Regions from separate parts of the Paenibacillus chartarius genome, predicted to be linked through region 2. Evidence: riboswitches for the same ligand, from Rfam matches in the RefSeq annotation. Region 2 holds a riboswitch; the other holds the start of a gene.
What was found. A riboswitch is a leader RNA that binds a small molecule or an ion and turns the genes downstream of it on or off. The one in region 2 is predicted to bind cyclic di-GMP.
Positions count from the first base shown of each region.

Region 1: another riboswitch for cyclic di-GMP. It lies ahead of ACFFK0_RS20320 (EAL domain-containing protein); the one in region 2 lies ahead of ACFFK0_RS07870 (hypothetical protein).

Region 1 is NZ_JBHLWN010000077.1:125,458-133,434, reverse strand. It holds gene ACFFK0_RS20345 (hypothetical protein) at 1-155, opposite strand, end outside; gene ACFFK0_RS20340 (lipase family protein) at 330-1,073, shown strand; gene bcbE (bacillibactin exporter BcbE) at 1,139-2,416, opposite strand; gene ACFFK0_RS20330 (DHH family phosphoesterase) at 2,633-3,901, shown strand; gene ACFFK0_RS20325 (hypothetical protein) at 3,986-4,135, opposite strand; cyclic di-GMP riboswitch class I at 4,256-4,342, shown strand; gene ACFFK0_RS20320 (EAL domain-containing protein) at 4,383-6,437, shown strand; gene ACFFK0_RS20315 (ABC transporter permease) at 6,649-7,572, shown strand; gene ACFFK0_RS20310 (carbohydrate ABC transporter permease) at 7,588-7,977, shown strand, end outside.
Region 2 is NZ_JBHLWN010000029.1:25,389-33,365, reverse strand. It holds gene ACFFK0_RS07875 (exopolyphosphatase) at 1-543, opposite strand, end outside; gene ACFFK0_RS07870 (hypothetical protein) at 694-972, opposite strand; cyclic di-GMP riboswitch class I at 1,066-1,153, opposite strand; gene ACFFK0_RS07865 (UCP032817 domain-containing protein) at 1,275-2,393, opposite strand; gene groL (chaperonin GroEL) at 2,562-4,178, opposite strand; gene groES (co-chaperone GroES) at 4,171-4,485, opposite strand; gene ACFFK0_RS07850 (sugar phosphate nucleotidyltransferase) at 4,894-5,937, shown strand; gene ACFFK0_RS07845 (glycosyltransferase family 4 protein) at 5,934-7,142, shown strand; gene ACFFK0_RS07840 (glycosyl transferase) at 7,132-7,977, shown strand, end outside.

The sequences.
Region 1 (7,977 bases), on a different contig from region 2:
ATCGGCACTTCCGTACCCCTCTCGACTAACGCTACTTGCTCACCGTTCCGTAATCGGGCATACTCGGGTTCCTTGATTTCCCAAAACACGGCATTGCTGTTTACAACCGGAGTATCAAAGGTCAATCCGTGCGCTTTAATTTTCAACTGTTTCATATCACACACCTCCTCCTTGGGACAAGTCTCATTTTAGATCCGAGTTGTTAGACAAATATTGGATATGTATTAAACATTATTAAGATTTGCTTTAGGCAGCAGAACGTTTCTGTTTGTCTTCGTAACTCATACAATGCTTTAAGGCATCGATGAAAAGCGGAAGGGGGACGGAGGATGCGAACGCCAAAGCTTCGGGGACAATGGACGGTGTTGGCTTGCGGTGCGGCTTATCAAGCGGTGCTGCAGCTGCGCGGCAAAGGGAGCTTCGTGTTGGCAAAAGGATATCGTCTCGTCGCTTCGCTCGGATCCTCCCGGTACCGCGGCTACGTCATCGAAGCGCCTGGAACGATCATTGCCGCGTTTCGCGGTACGGACGGCTTGCGGGATCTGGGAACGGATTTGAAATTGCAGCCGGTCCCTTACCCTTACAGCCGGAAGGCCGGCTTCGTTCACCGCGGCTTCATCGAATTGTATCAGCATCAAATTCGTTCTCCGCTGATGCATGCCCTTCGACGTCTTTCGCCGAATAAGAAGCTGATTCTAACAGGGCATAGTATGGGGGGAGCGCTCGCAACGCTGGCAGCCGTAGATGTTGCGCTGCATACGCGATTTCGCAAGCCCTGCGTGTATACATTCGGTTCTCCGAAGGTGGGCGACATTCAGTTCGCCTCCGAGTATGATCGGCTCGTACCGCTCAGCGTCCGGGTCGAAAATGTCCGCGACGTCATTACGGCGTTCCCCCCGGCCTTAGGGGCTGAATTCGCCTATGTTCATGTGAATCGTGCACTGTATGTTCATTTTAACCGTTCCAATTGGCTGGGCAATCACAAGATGCGCCATTACGCTGCCGCACTTGAAGCGGTATACCCGGAAGCATACGCCAAGCTTCGCAAGCAAAATCCTGGACTGCTGCCTTAACGGCTGAACGGGCAAATAAAAACGCCGCGCATAACCATCGGCGTTTTTTGCTGTGTCTATAAGGGTTATCGCGCCGGTTCGCGTTTGTGCATAACGAATACCCTGTTTTTCCGCTCCCGCGGCGGTTGAGGCTTGGACGATTTGTTGTTCTTTTCCTGCGGGCGAATCGCTACCAATGTTAGCAGCGCTGCAAAAGCGGACAGTCCGGCAATCGTGAGAAACAGGACGGAATGTGAAATGCCCATCAGCAAAGAAACGACCGGAGGACCGAGCGACACGCCGACGAACCGGACGGAGCTGTAAATCGAGGATATCGTACCGCGCTGCTCCTTCTGAATGCCTTCCGTAATCAGGGCGTCCAGACACGGCAGCGAGATGCCGATTCCCGCACCGCCAAGCACAAGCGATGCTATGACGAATATGATGTTATCAAACCAGGCTATGGCAAAGATCGAAGCGGTCACGAGCACCATGGCGAAGAAATTCACCCATTTCATCCGCTTCTTGTTTGAGCCGATAAATTTACCGGTCACATAAGAGGCCAAACATAGGGCCCCCGTTGGAATCGCCAATATCAATCCTTTGGTAATTCCGGTTATTCCGAAAGTATCCTCGAGATTCGACGATAAGTAAAACAGCACGCCGAACACGACGAACATGCAAATGCCGCCGATGGCGAATATGGCATACAGCCAGCGGCCCTTCTGCTTGAAAATAGCGGCAACCGATTTGCGGAACTCGGCGAACTTCGGCGGACTTTCCTTCATCTTCGGCGACCTGACGAGAAATAGGACAAGCAGAACGGATACGGCACAGAATACAGGGATGGAGACGAAGGGTAAATACCACAGCACCGAACCGAGCGCCGCGCCCAGCACCGGACTCAGCACTTTGCCGAACGTATTCGATGTTTCGATGACGCCGAGACCGTGGCTGACTTCGCTTTCCCGTTTAAACATATCACCGATCAAAGGCATAACGACTGGGGCGGCGCCCGCCGCACCGATGCCCTGCAGGAATCGTCCGCCGACAATCGTCCAATAGGCCATGCCGTCTTTCAGCAGCCAAGCCCCCAAAGCGGAGACGGCTCCCCCGACCCCGGTAATAATTAAACTTGGTACGATTACTTTCTTCCGTCCGTAACGGTCCGACAAATAACCGGCAATCGGAATCAACAGGATAGCCACAACGGCAAAAACGGTAATGAACATGCTCACTTGCAGCGAAGTAATTGCCAATTCTCTTGCCATCAACGGGAGCACAGGGATCAGCATCGAGTTTCCCAGTGTCATGATGAGTGGGATAGAGGCAAGTGAAATGAGGTCCCACTTCTTCGGCTTCATAGCGACCACCTTTCCCGGCAATTGATGTTCATTCCTAACATGACTCCGGTGGTCCGGTTGCATTGCTATATCAGATTGTGTGTCATTCGGCATCGATTTATACGAGAACGATCCCAAGGATAACGCGGCTAGGCGAGGGAATTCTAGGTGGTGCGCCGCGGAAACGAAGCTGCAGGCACGTGTTGATTTTTGCGCAGAATATGGAGGGACGACAGCGTGATCTTGGTGTTTACCCACAACGATTTGGATGGAGTCGGATGCGGGATCGTCGCGCGATGCGCATTCGGAGAGCAGGCGGATATCCGTTACAATTCCGTATCCAGCTTGAACCCTCAGGTTGAGAGGTTTCTGGCAAAGATGAACGGGGCGAAGAAGCGGCCGGCTGAGGTGTTTATCACCGATCTGTCCGTAAACAGCGATAATGAAGAGCGAATGACCGCATACGCCAAAGCCGGCGGAACGATCCGGCTGATTGATCATCATAAGTCCGCGCTTCACCTGAACCGGCATCATTGGAGCTTTGTACAGGTGGAGTATACGGACGGGCGTCCCGCATGCGCGACATCGTTGTTTTATGAACACTTGGTGGAGAAAGGTCATCTGCAGCCTACACAAGCGCTGGCGCAGTTCGTCGAGCTTGTCCGTCAATATGATACGTGGGACTGGGAACGACTCGGCAATCAGATGGCCAAACGGCTGAATGACTTATTTTACATGGTATCGATCGATGAGTTCGAAGGGAAAATGGTGCAAAGGCTTCAGGAGCATGACGAGTTTTTCTTCGACGACTTCGAGACCAAAATTTTGGAGATCGAAGAAGAACGGATCGAAAGGTACGTCAGGCGCAAAAGACGGGAAATGGTACAAACCTACGTAGGAGAAGAATGCATCGGCATCGTCCATGCCGAATCGTACCATTCCGAGCTCGGCAACGAGCTGGGCAAAGAACACGCCCATCTCGATTATATCGTCATCCTTAATATGGGCGGGCGCAAGGTTAGTCTGCGTACGGTGCACGACGGCATCGACGTGTCCGAAATTGCCGGAAGGTACGGCGGAGGCGGTCACTCGAAGGCGGCCGGCTGTAACCTCAGCGAAGAGCTGTACCGCATCTATGTCGCCGAGCCGTTCGCGATCGAGCCGATGCAGCCCGACGCTTTCCGCAATACGTACAACGTGAAGGACAATGTGCATGGCAGTCTCTATGTCAACCGCCAGGACGACCGGCTGTGGATTTATCAATCGGGAGGGGAATGGCACATCGAGGAGAACGGGGAAAGGCTCGAGCTGTCGTTCCCGACATTCGCGGCGGCCGAGCGCCATGTGAAGCGCCATTATGCGGCATGGCTGGCCCGGGACGAGGCATTTGTCAAATATTTATGCGACTATGTGACGGACTCGCAAACGAAGCGGATGGCGGGATCTGCCGCTGCAGCAGCGCCCGCGCAAGAGGCTGTCCGAGATGGGGAGCTTGTATATGCATAAATGAAACATGGAAAAGAACCTTCGTTCCCTTTTAAGAAGGGAGGCGAAGGTTCTTTTCGTAACTTCAAGTGCGGCAGACTGCACTTACGGCTCGTCTACATATTCCTCTTGATCGGCAAAGGCCGTCCAGCCTTTGCCTGCCTCCGAATCGTTCAACTTATGCGGCAATTCAAATTCGGGAGGAAGTGCTTGATTTTCTTGGCTGCGGTTGGACGATTGCTCGGATTGCTTCATCGTTACACCTGCCTGTTCATTATGGAATAACGTTAGCGTAGCCGCCCCGAAGATTTTTCATGCACGGAAGGAGAAAGCCGATCTGTGTTGAATATGTACAAGCAAACCATGATAACCGAATCGCGATAAGAGCAAACCAGGCGAAAGCTTGAGACGCAAAGCTACAGGGGCTAAGGCGGATGTCCGCGATGCCAGCCAGCTGCCGAATGATCATCGGTTTTTTTATTTCTTCTTGGAGGGCGGCAGCATGAGAACGTGGTTATTGCACGAAAAATGGCTTACGGGTTTCCCGTATCCGTTATTCATCTTGAACGAGCAGGGCATGGTGGAGGAGCAGAACGCGGCCTTGTCCAAGCTCGTTTCGTATACATGCGAAGAACTGCTGCAAATCCCTTTCGCCGACTTGGTCGTGCCCGAGCATCGGAATCGGTTTCGCCGGGCGCTCGAGCAGGCGAAGCAAGGCGAAATTCGCTCCATCGATGTTGATGTAATGGCGAAGAACGACAAGCGGAAATCGCTGCAAATCGTGTTGTCTTTATGTTACAGCGAAGGGGACAAGCACCCTCGCATCCATGTCATTTCGAGAGATATTACGTCGAGCCAAATTTTGAAGAAGGAGCTCATTCAATCGAAGCTTCAGCTCGAGCATATATTCGAAACGCTGAATGTGGCGATTTGGTCGGTAGAGCCTGGAACCCGAAAGCTGCTGCAATTGTCTCTGGGGGCGGAAAAAGTATACGGTCATCCGGTGCAAGCTTTTTATTCCGAGCCGGACCTATGGCAGCAAATGATCCACCCTGACGACTATGCCGCAGTCATGGCCAATCAAGGTCAATTGCAAAGCGGTCGTTCTATCGTACATGAGTACCGTATTATTAGCGGTCAAGGCGAAATTCGCTGGATTCACGACCGCGTCTTTCCGGAGCTCGACAATGACGGAAATATCGTATCGTTAACTGGCATTGCGTTCGATATGACTGAGCAGAAGCTGATGAAGGATCAGATCCGTCACATGGCTTTGCATGACCCGGCTACAGGGCTGCCGAACCGGACGATGCTGGAGGAATATTTCCGGACCGGCTGCAATCTCGCGGAGCAGCCGCAGCCTCCCATCGCCATCGTTTCCCTCGTTGCCATGCCGCTGGATATGATCGCGGATACGCTCGGGCAATCGCTTGCCGACGAAGCGCTGCGGCTGTTCGCGGAGCGCGCGGCCGAGCTGCTGCCGAACGCAGATTTGATATGCCGGACAGGAGATTATACGATAAGCATCGTTTGCAAGGAAGCGGATACGCAAAAGCTCTACGCCGCAGCGGAGTTGTTCTTCCGGTCGCTCGATCGGACGTTTCCGATCGGTCCGTATGAGGTGGTGCTGTCGGGAGCGGCCGGCATCAGCACATACCCCGGGGACGGAACGGACGCGGGTACATTGCTGAACCGGGCTCAAAGCGCCATGCATCGGGCCAGGAAGAAAGCCGTGAATACCGTAATGCGATACAAGCCGCATTATGAAGAGGAGTGCTTCAAGGCTTTCCGGCTGGAGACCGACATGTTTGGAGCGCTGGAGCGGGGCGAATTCGTCCTGCTGTATCAGCCGAAAATCGACTTGACCCGGATGGAAATTATCGGTATGGAGGCGCTGCTGCATTGGAATCATGCCGAATTCGGCTTGATCAAGCCGTCCGAATTCATCGCACTGGCGCAGGAATTGAATTTGATCATACCGATCGGCGAATGGGTGCTTCGTTCCGTTTGCCGGTTAGCCCGGGAATGCCGGGAGCTCGGGCTGCCGCCGCTTCGGATGGGGGTCAACGTATCCCCGCAAGAAATTTTACAGGCGGATTTCGTCGGGAAGGTCATGACCATACTTGCTGAAACCGAAATGGATGCGTCGTGTCTGGAATTGGAAGTGACCGAGCATACGATGAAGCAGGAGAAGCATATTCAAGTGCTGAAAAAGCTGCAGGCTGCCGGCGTTACGATAACCATCGATAATTTCGGAACCGGCTATTCGTCGCTGCAGAGCATCAAGTCTATCAAGCTCGGCGTGCTCAAACTGGATAAAATGTACATTCGTTCGATGACCGAAAGCGAGGAGGATTGCGCCATTGTCGACGCCGTTATTCACCTTTGCCACAAGCTCGGCGTGAAAGTAGTGGCTGAAGGCGTAGAGACGAAAGAACAGATGGCACTGCTTCGGAAGCTCGGCTGCGACGGCGGACAAGGCTACGCACTCGGTATGCCGGTTCCGGGCGAGCAATTGAAAGAGCTGCTTCAGTACGGCGTAACAACGCAATCCTAATCAAACATAAGAACCGCCGGTGGACAGCTGGAATTCAGACGTCCTGCCGGCGTTTTTTTGCGTTGTGTTCGATTTTTATCCGTTGTTTCGTAAATTGTCCGTTTCAAGATCGTAATTTGTCCTTGCTTCATGCATTTGAGGTGGGTGGCGCTGCGTGAAGGTTGTATGATAAGGCTGCTTGACGAATCCTTTGAAAGGAGTGACGGGGATGATGGAAACGGCATTACGCAGGGCGGCGAAGACGCTGAACAAAAATAAGGCGCTGCTCCTGCTGGCGCTGCCGGGGCTGCTTTGCATTTTCGTATTTTCGTACGTTCCGATGTTCGGTATTGTAATCGCCTTCAAAAATTACAACGCAGTCGACGGGATTTGGGGCAGTCCGTGGATCGGGCTGCGCAACTTCGAATTTCTGTTCAACAGCCAGGATGCTTGGCGGATTACGTACAACACGCTTGCCTTGAACTTCTCCTTCATCGCTTTCGGGACAGTGGCGGCCGTCGCCTTGGCGATCGTGATGAACGAGATCAAGAGCCGCTGGATGAGCAGCATTTATCAATCGGTACTGTTTCTGCCTCATTTGTTATCCTGGGTGCTAGTCGGCTATTTGGTGTTCGCGCTGCTGGCTGCGAGCGGTCTCGTGAATCACGTGCTCGCCGCGTTCGACCGGGAGGCCGTTTCGTGGTACACTGAACCGGCCTACTGGCCGTTTATTTTAACGATTACCGTGATTTGGAAGCAGGCAGGATATACGTCGATTATTTTTTTGGCCAGCATAATCGGCATCAGTCCGGAATATTACGAAGCGGCGAAAATCGACGGAGCGAGCAAGCTGCAGCAAATTCGCTATATTACGCTGCCGTGCCTTGTACCGGTCATTACGATCATGACACTTCTCTCGATCGGCCGTATCTTCTATGCGGATTTCGGATTGTTCTATAACGTAACGCAGGATATCGGACAGCTATACCCGACGACCGACGTTATCGATACGTATGTGTTTCGCATGCTGCGAACGGTTGGCGATATCGGGATGGCATCCGCCGCAGGCGTCTACCAATCGATTGTCGGCTTTCTGCTCGTGTTAGGCTCCAATTATTTCGTCCGTAAAGTGAATGCGGACAACGCACTCTTTTAGAAGGGAGGGCTTCACGTGAAATCCAACCGGCATTTGTTCAGCCTTATCGGCTTGTACGGTTTCATGACGGCGGTCTGTTTAGCCTGTCTTCTTCCGCTCGTCCTTGTCGTGTCCGCCTCGTTCACGGAGTCGTCCGCCTTTACGCTGAACGGCTTCCGGCTCATTCCCGACAGATGGAGTTTGGCATCGTACCGGCTCGTGCTCAAGGATGCGGACCAGCTTCTCGCTTCCTACAAAGTGACCATCGCCGTTACCGTTCTGGGCACGCTGCTCAGCTTGTTGATCACGTCGCTGCTCGCTTATCCGCTGTCGCGCAAAGATTTTGCCTATAAGAACCCGCTTTCGTTTTACGTGTTCTTCACGATGCTCTTCAACGGAGGACTGGTGCCGTTATATATATTGGTC
Region 2 (7,977 bases):
CTCTGCCACGTCCGGCAGCGCAAGCACTTCCTCGGAGGTCAGCTTGGCGCAGTGATCGACCAGATCCTCCATCAGCTGATAGTTGCTGATCCGGTAGTCGCGGTAACGGCCGAGTCCCGTCCTCGCATCCATAATAAACGAGAGCAAATCCCAGCCCTTCGGATTTAATATATCTTCGCGGGTAAATTGTGCGGAGTCGGCCTTGTCCACGCCGGCCATAATATCGTCCAGCTCCGCTCCGAACTTGTCCCGGCCGCCGTAGTAGTCGTATACGACACGCGCCGCGCTCGGGGCAATGCGCGTTTCTCCTTCGAATTGCACTTTCTCGCCGACGCGGGTAAGCTCGCTGGCGTGATGGTCGAACCATAAGCCGCAGCCCGGAACGTAAGGCACGTTGGCAAGAATGTCGTTCGACGTCACTTCGATCAGACCGTCCTGCATATCTTTCGGGTGGACGAATTTCATATCGTCGATCATCCCCAGCTTCTTGAACAGCATTGCACATACAAGACCATCGAAGTCAGATCTAGTAATTAATCTCATGGTTTTCCTCCTAATAGTTCCAAAGACCTATGTATAAACTCTCTCACTCTATTATAAGTCGCCCCCAAGCCGTCTGACAACGACAAAATTTCCATGTCGAAAAAGCCGGCTTCCCGAATATCGGGCTGCCGGCTTCCGCCATATTTCCTATTACACAGCGTAACGATTCGACAACGTCGCGGACGCCGACCGTAAATAATCGTAAGCGCTCAGCAGGAACGCCTCCAGCTTCGTCCACAGCGATTCGCTCTTCTGCTCGTAGCGAATCGACAGCTTCACTTCGCCTTTCCAATAAAACGTCAAAATGCTGAACAGCTTTCCGGTCACGATTTCGATGTCCCAGCAGCGGTCGTGCAGCAAATACTGTTCGCCGTCTATGACCAGCTTCGGCTCCTTCTCGGACCCGTCCATGCGAATCTTTTGATCCATACGCGAACGATCCCCCCGTTCTCTAAAGTTGTAAATAACCATACAAAAAGAACCTTGCCTGTTCCGACAGGAAAGGTTCTAAAGACCCGTTCCTTCGGCAGCTGGCTGGCATGGCGCAAATTCCGCGGAAGCCCCTGTAGCTTTGCGTCCCAAGCTTTCGCTTGGTTTGCCCTTTCGAGAATCATCGAATTGTGTCAAATGGTGTATTCTCTGCTATGTCTAAGATAAACGATGCACATTTGAAATGTTATCATACTTCCATCTTATTTTTCTATAAATTTAATAGGTATATGGAACTATTTTCAATCTCCTCCGCCTCCGCAGCTTGAACCGCAAGAAGATCCGGACGAGGATGAGCAGGAGCTTGAACCGCCGTCACCATGATCGCTGCCACCGCTGCCGCCACTGTCGCCACTGTCATAGCCTCCGTCCCCGCCCCGTCCGCCGTCGTTGTCCCGCCCGCCCTGATCATCGGAGGAGCCGTATGAGCACGACGAGTAACTGCATCCGGATGACGTATCTTCGTTCTTCCGAAGCTGCTCTTCTTCTTCCGGCGTGAGCACCTGCTCCATTCCCTGCTCGAAGCTGCCGCTGTCCGACATCGAATAGAACAGCATCGCCGCGCTGACGCCGAGCAGCGCCCCGCTTACATAATCCGGAACAGCCTGCTCTCTCTCAAAATGAGTTTGCTCACCCGCATAACGAAGCTCCTCCTTCGCCTGACGGATCAGCCGCTCGATCGTCATACCGATATCGGGATACGCATCTGCCCGCTCCGCGTGGAAATACTTCTGGCGCAGCTCGGCAGGATCCCCTTCCGCCAGCAGCTTCAGCTGGCCGCGGTCCATCGGGTATCGGCAAAACCCGTGCCACAGCCGCGAACTATACGGCGTCGCTTCGAACAGATGGGCATAGAGCCAATCGAACCACGCTCTCTCCCCCGGCATTTCCGTCTTCCCGGCATGCGGGGCATGATGGATCGTCGCACCGACAAACGACTGGCCGAATCGTTCATACTCGCGGGTAAACATCAGCATCTCATGCCACACGTCGTCCACTTCGTCGGAGAACATCGGCGTGCTTCTAAGCAATGCGCCCATCAGAAAATATCGCTTCAGCTCAAACAGCCGGCACTCCGCCTCATCGACACTCATCCGGGGATAACGGTCCAGCATCCGCTCCACGACCCGATTGCCGAATGCATCGTCGAATGCCTGCAGCAGGCGGTTCTCCGTGTCCGCGAGCGGCACCCCGTGAAGCAAGCCAAGCCGGGGCGGCAGCTTCGAGCGGTCGTAAGGAACGAACTCGGGACGCCGCACAGGACGGCGGGAAGCCGGAGAAGCGCTATTCTTCCGGTTGGCGGCATTAAAGGCAATGATAACAGCAACCATAACGATCAAGACGATCAGCATTGCTTCCATAGCGGAGCCTCCTGTCAACATGCGTAATATTTGACTTACTCCAAGCATACCACGATCCTGCCGGGATATCATACGGAATGCCGATAAAGTTCGATATCCGCTACTCAGCGGATAAATAAAAAAAGCCGGCCCATCTCGGGCCGGCACATAGCGGTAATATAACTTTGGTTACATATCCATATCGGGTGCGGGGGCACTGCCGGACTTCTTCGGTTCCGGCTTGTCGCTGATGACGCATTCAGTCGTCAGGAACGTTGCCGCAACGGAAGCCGCATTTTGCAGGGCGGAGCGAGTGACCTTCGCGGGGTCGACGATGCCCGCTTCGATCATGTTGACCCATTCGCCGGTAGCGGCGTTATAACCGACCCCGGCCGGCTCGTTCTTGATTCGTTCAACGACGACGGAGCCGTCGATTCCGGCATTGGCGGCAATGGCCCGCAGCGGAGCTTCCAGAGCGCACAGGACAATGTTCACGCCGGTCGCTTCATCGACATTGTCGGTACGAATGTCTCCTACTGCCTTTGTTACACTGACGAGAGCGACGCCGCCACCGGCGACGATCCCTTCTTCGACCGCTGCGCGAGTCGCGTTTAACGCATCCTCGATCCGCAGCTTCTTCTCTTTCAGCTCCGTCTCGGTAGCGGCTCCGACTTTAATAACGGCAACGCCGCCGCCGAGCTTGGCAAGGCGCTCCTGCAGCTTCTCCCGATCGAAGTCGGACGTCGTTTCCTCGATTTGCCGTTTGATTTGCTGTACGCGTGCGCCGATATCCTGCTTCGCTCCGGCGCCGTCGACAATGGTCGTCGCTTCCTTCGTCACTTTCACTTGACGGGCGCGGCCGAGCTGCTCCAGCTGCGCCTTCTTCAGATCCAGTCCGAGCTCTTCGCTGATCACCTGCGCGCCGGTCAGAACGGCGATATCCTGCAGCATCGCTTTGCGGCGATCGCCGAAGCCCGGAGCTTTCACGGCAGCCACCTTAAGCGTTCCGCGCAGCCTATTCACAACGAGAGTGGCGAGCGCCTCGCCTTCCACGTCCTCGGCTATGATCAGCAGCGGCTTGCCGGTTTTGAGCACCTGCTCCAGAACAGGCAGCAGATCTTGAATACTGGAAATCTTCTTTTCCGTAATCAGGATGTACGGATCTTCCAGCACCGCTTCCAGCTTATCCGAATCCGTACTCATATAAGGCGAGATGTAGCCGCGGTCGAACTGCATCCCTTCCACGGTTTCGAGCTCTGTCAAGAACCCTTTCGATTCCTCAACGGTAATAACCCCGTCCTTGCCGACCTTCTCCATCGCTTCGGCGATCAAGAGACCGACTTCTTCGTCAGCTGCGGAGATTGCCGCTACCTGAGCGATCTCGTGCTTCTGCTCGATCGTTTTGGCGATTTTGCGAATTTCCTCGACGGCGACGCTGACAGCTTTGCCGATCCCTTTACGCATGGCCATCGGATCGGCGCCTGAAGTAATATTTTTCAAGCCCTCACGAATTAACGCTTGGGCAAGCACGGTTGCCGTCGTCGTACCGTCGCCCGCGACATCGTTCGTCTTGGTCGCCACTTCTTTGACCAGCTTGGCGCCCATATTCTCAAACGGATCTTCCAGCTCGATTTCCTTGGCGATCGTAACGCCGTCGTTCGTAATGAGCGGAGAGCCGAATTTTTTCTCCAAAACAACATTGCGTCCTTTCGGACCAAGGGTAACCTTCACCGCATTCGCTAAAGTATCGACACCGCGCAGCATCGCCCGCCGGGAATCTTCGTTAAACAGCAATTGCTTAGCCATTGGCAACCAGCTCCTTCTCTGCAGACGGTACCAGCACCGCTAAAATATCGGATTCGCGCATGACCAGATACGTCTTGCCATCCTGCTTGATTTCCGTTCCCGAATACTTGTTGTACATCACGACATCGCCGACCTTCACTTCGGGAGCAACGGCCTGACCGTTCTCCATACGGCCGCGCCCTACCGCGATAACGGTACCGCGCACCGGCTTCTCCTTTGCCTTATCCGGGATGACAATGCCGCCGGCGGTCGTTTCTTCCTGTTGCTGCGGTTCAATGACCACGCGATCGCCTAAAGGCTTCAACATGATAAACTTCCTCCTTGCCGCTGAAGTTGTTAGCACTCTGTTATCTTGAGTGCCAATCCATTTACTAATATAGCCAATTATTGCCGAGAATCAACAAGCGTCTTGCAGATAGCGCGTGAGTAAACCGGCTAAATTCGAAATAAATGCCCATTTTCTTTGTGATAATGAAAGAAAAGGGCCCAAAATCGGGCTTGAGCAACAAAAGCGGTATTGATTATGATTTTTATTAGCAAACGGTAACGACGAGTGCCAAATTGCTCCTTACGCGAGATGCGGTTATAAACGGGAAGCTTTCATCATACCTGAAACCTCTAGTTCGATCATGTTAACCATGACCTTACCGGGCGTTCCACTATGATCGGCGGCTTCCCTTTTTTATTTCCAATATTTTTTTGTGGAGGGATGCAAATGAAAGCATTGTTGTTGGCTGGTGGAATGGGGACGCGGCTGCGACCGCTTACCGAGGGCTTGCCGAAGCCGATGGCGCTTGTAGGAAACCGTCCTTGGCTGGAGCATGTGCTGCTGCATTTGAAGCAAGAAGGTATTCGGGACTTCGTCATGGCGGTTCATCATTCTCAAGACGTTATTCGGCATTATTTCGGAGACGGAAGTCGCTGGGGCGTTAGCATTCAATATGCAGTAGAACAAACCCGGCTCGGCACCGCCGGCGCGATCAAGAACGCCGAGCCCCTTCTCGGCGACCGGTTTCTGGTGCTGAATGCCGATATTATATTGCGTTCTCCGATCGTTCCGCTTCTGGATTATCACGAACAGTCCGGCGCACTCGTTACGATCGGGCTTACGGAGGTGGATCATCCTTCGCATTACGGCGTTGTCGAGCAGGACGAGCGGGGGAGGATTATCCGCTTCGTCGAGAAGCCCTCGCTTCACGAAGCTCCGTCGAGGCGCATTAATGCGGGATTGTACGTAATGGAGAAAAAGGCGCTCGCCTCTATTCCCGCCCAACAGGAAGTTTCGATTGAAAGAGAAACGTTTCCGCAGCTGATCGAGAGCCACGGCGGCGTCTTCGGATTCCTTCTCGGCGGCTACTGGCTCGATATGGGAACGACGGATCGTTACCGCAAGCTTCACCGGGACCTGCTGGACAGGAAAATCGCACTGACATTAAAAGAAAAGGAGCGTGGACAAGGGATATGGGTAGGCGAGCATACCGACGTCGGCTCCGGCGTCTTATTCGTGCCGCCGGTGCTTATTGGCGACCGCGTGCGCATTGGTGACCGCAGTGTTATCGGTCCGTACACCGTCATTGGCGACGACTGCGAGATCGGCGCCCAAGTCCGGTGTTCGGAAAGTATATTGTGGGATCGCTGCAAAGTACATCGGGAAGCGCAGCTGAATCACTGCATCTTTGGCTCCGGTCTGGAGCTCGGCGCCGGACATTTGCTGCATGAAGCGGTTATGAATGTACTGCCGGGAGGGGTTGCACAATGAGTCGAATTGCTTATATCAGCACGTATGTTCCGCAAAAATGCGGCCTCGCTACGTACACGCATCATTTGCGCCAAAGCGTCAGAGAGGCCCGCAGCCGACAAGGCATCGACCCTGTCGTAGTGATGAGCGCCGAAGAACGCCTGACGGAAGGCCCGGAGGATTCGGCGTACTGGCTGCTCCCGAAGCACCAGCCGGAGGCTTACCGCAGAATGGCCGAAACAATCAATCGAAGCGACGTCTCCGTCGTTTCTCTTCAGCATGAATTCGGCATCTTCGGCGGCGAGGCCGGCGCTTACGTTCTTGAGCTGGCGCAAGGGCTGAAGAAGCCTCTCGTTACGACGTTCCATACGGTATTCGAACAGCCGCAGGAGCCGTACCGGTCTATTCAGCAGCAGATCGCCCGCTGCAGTGAACGCATCATCGTCATGAACCGGAAGGCGATCGGCTATTTGCAGGAAGCTTACCTCATCCCGAAATCCAAGATCGTCTTCATTCCGCACGGAGCTCCTGCAGCCCGTCCGGAGGAGCGCTCCCGGTACCGCGACAAGCTTGGCTGGTCGGATCGCAAGGTATTGATGACGTTCGGGCTGCTCAGCCGGGGGAAAGGCCTCGAAACAGTGATTCGTGCGCTTCCCGCCGTGGCGGACAAGGTTCCAAATGTACTATATGCCATCGTCGGCCAAACCCACCCGGAAGTGCGCAAACAGGAAGGCGAAGCTTATCGCGAGGAGCTGCAGCGCCTCATCCGTGAAACCGGCCTGGAGCGGCACGTCTTGATGATCGACAAATATGTCGGCGAACAGGAGCTGACGGTTTACTTGACCGCATGCGACCTGTACCTGACGCCGTATCCCGGCATGCAGCAAATTACGAGCGGTACGCTGGCCTATGCCGTCGGCCTCGGCAGGCCCGTGCTTAGTACACCTTACAGTTATGCGCAAGATCTTCTCGGCGGCGATTCCGGGCTGCTGATTCCGGCCGGAGATGCAGCCGCATGGGGAGAGCGGATTCAAGCGCTGCTCTCGGACTCTGCCGAGTTGCAGCGATGGGAAGAGCGTATCGCTCATATCGGCCGATCGATGTCGTGGCCTCAGATCGGCAAGCTGCACGCCGAGCTGTTCGATCGGGTAGCAGGCGGCAGGCTGCAAGCCGGCGCAGCCGTACGCGCAGCTGCGGGTACCAGGGAGAAGCGCGATGTCTCGTAACGTGGAATATCCGAATTTTCTTCACCTGGAGCGCCTTACAGACGGAACGGGGCTGCTCGAGCACGCTTTGGGGCGAATACCAAGACGCCGCGAGGGATACACGACGGACGACAACGCACGCGCTTTATGGGCCTGTCTTGCTTGGCTGGAGATCATCGGAAACGACCCTTCTGCAGCTGCATCCAGAATGCGGCTGCTAAGGCTGACGGAAACGTATGCCGCGTTCTTGCTCTGGGCGCAGGAAGAGGACGGGAGCTTCCATAACAATTTTTATTATGACCGCACTCCCGAACCGGAGCAAGCTTCGGACGATTGCCTCGGGCGCGCCCTGTGGGCAGCAGCCTGCGCCTGCAGCCATGCGGGATTGAGTCTGGCGGCCGAACAGCTGCTGCTGCGCGGACTTCCCCATATCGAATCGATAACCGCGGCAAGGGGATGGGCGTACGCTCTGTCCGCCTGCTCCCTGCTCATCCGCAGCGAACGGCAAGGACGATTACCCGGCATTTCCGCCTCGCTCCGGGAGCAAATCCGCTGCCGCTGTACCGCGTATATGGCGGAGCTCGAGTCAAGGCTCCTTCAGTTATTTGAGGAGAATGCCCGCCCGGATTGGAACTGGCTGGAGCCGGTCATGACTTACGGCAACGGCGTACTCCCCTGGTCCCTCCTGCAAGCGTTCGCGACGACCGGGAATACACGCAGCTTGGAGACAGGCCTGGCGCTGCTGGACTTCTTGGCCGAACGGATGACGGCTCCGAGCCCGCAGGGCTGGATTCGCCCGATTGGCAATCGCGGCTGGTGTACGCCAGATGACCGGGCGATTTGGGACCAGCAGCCG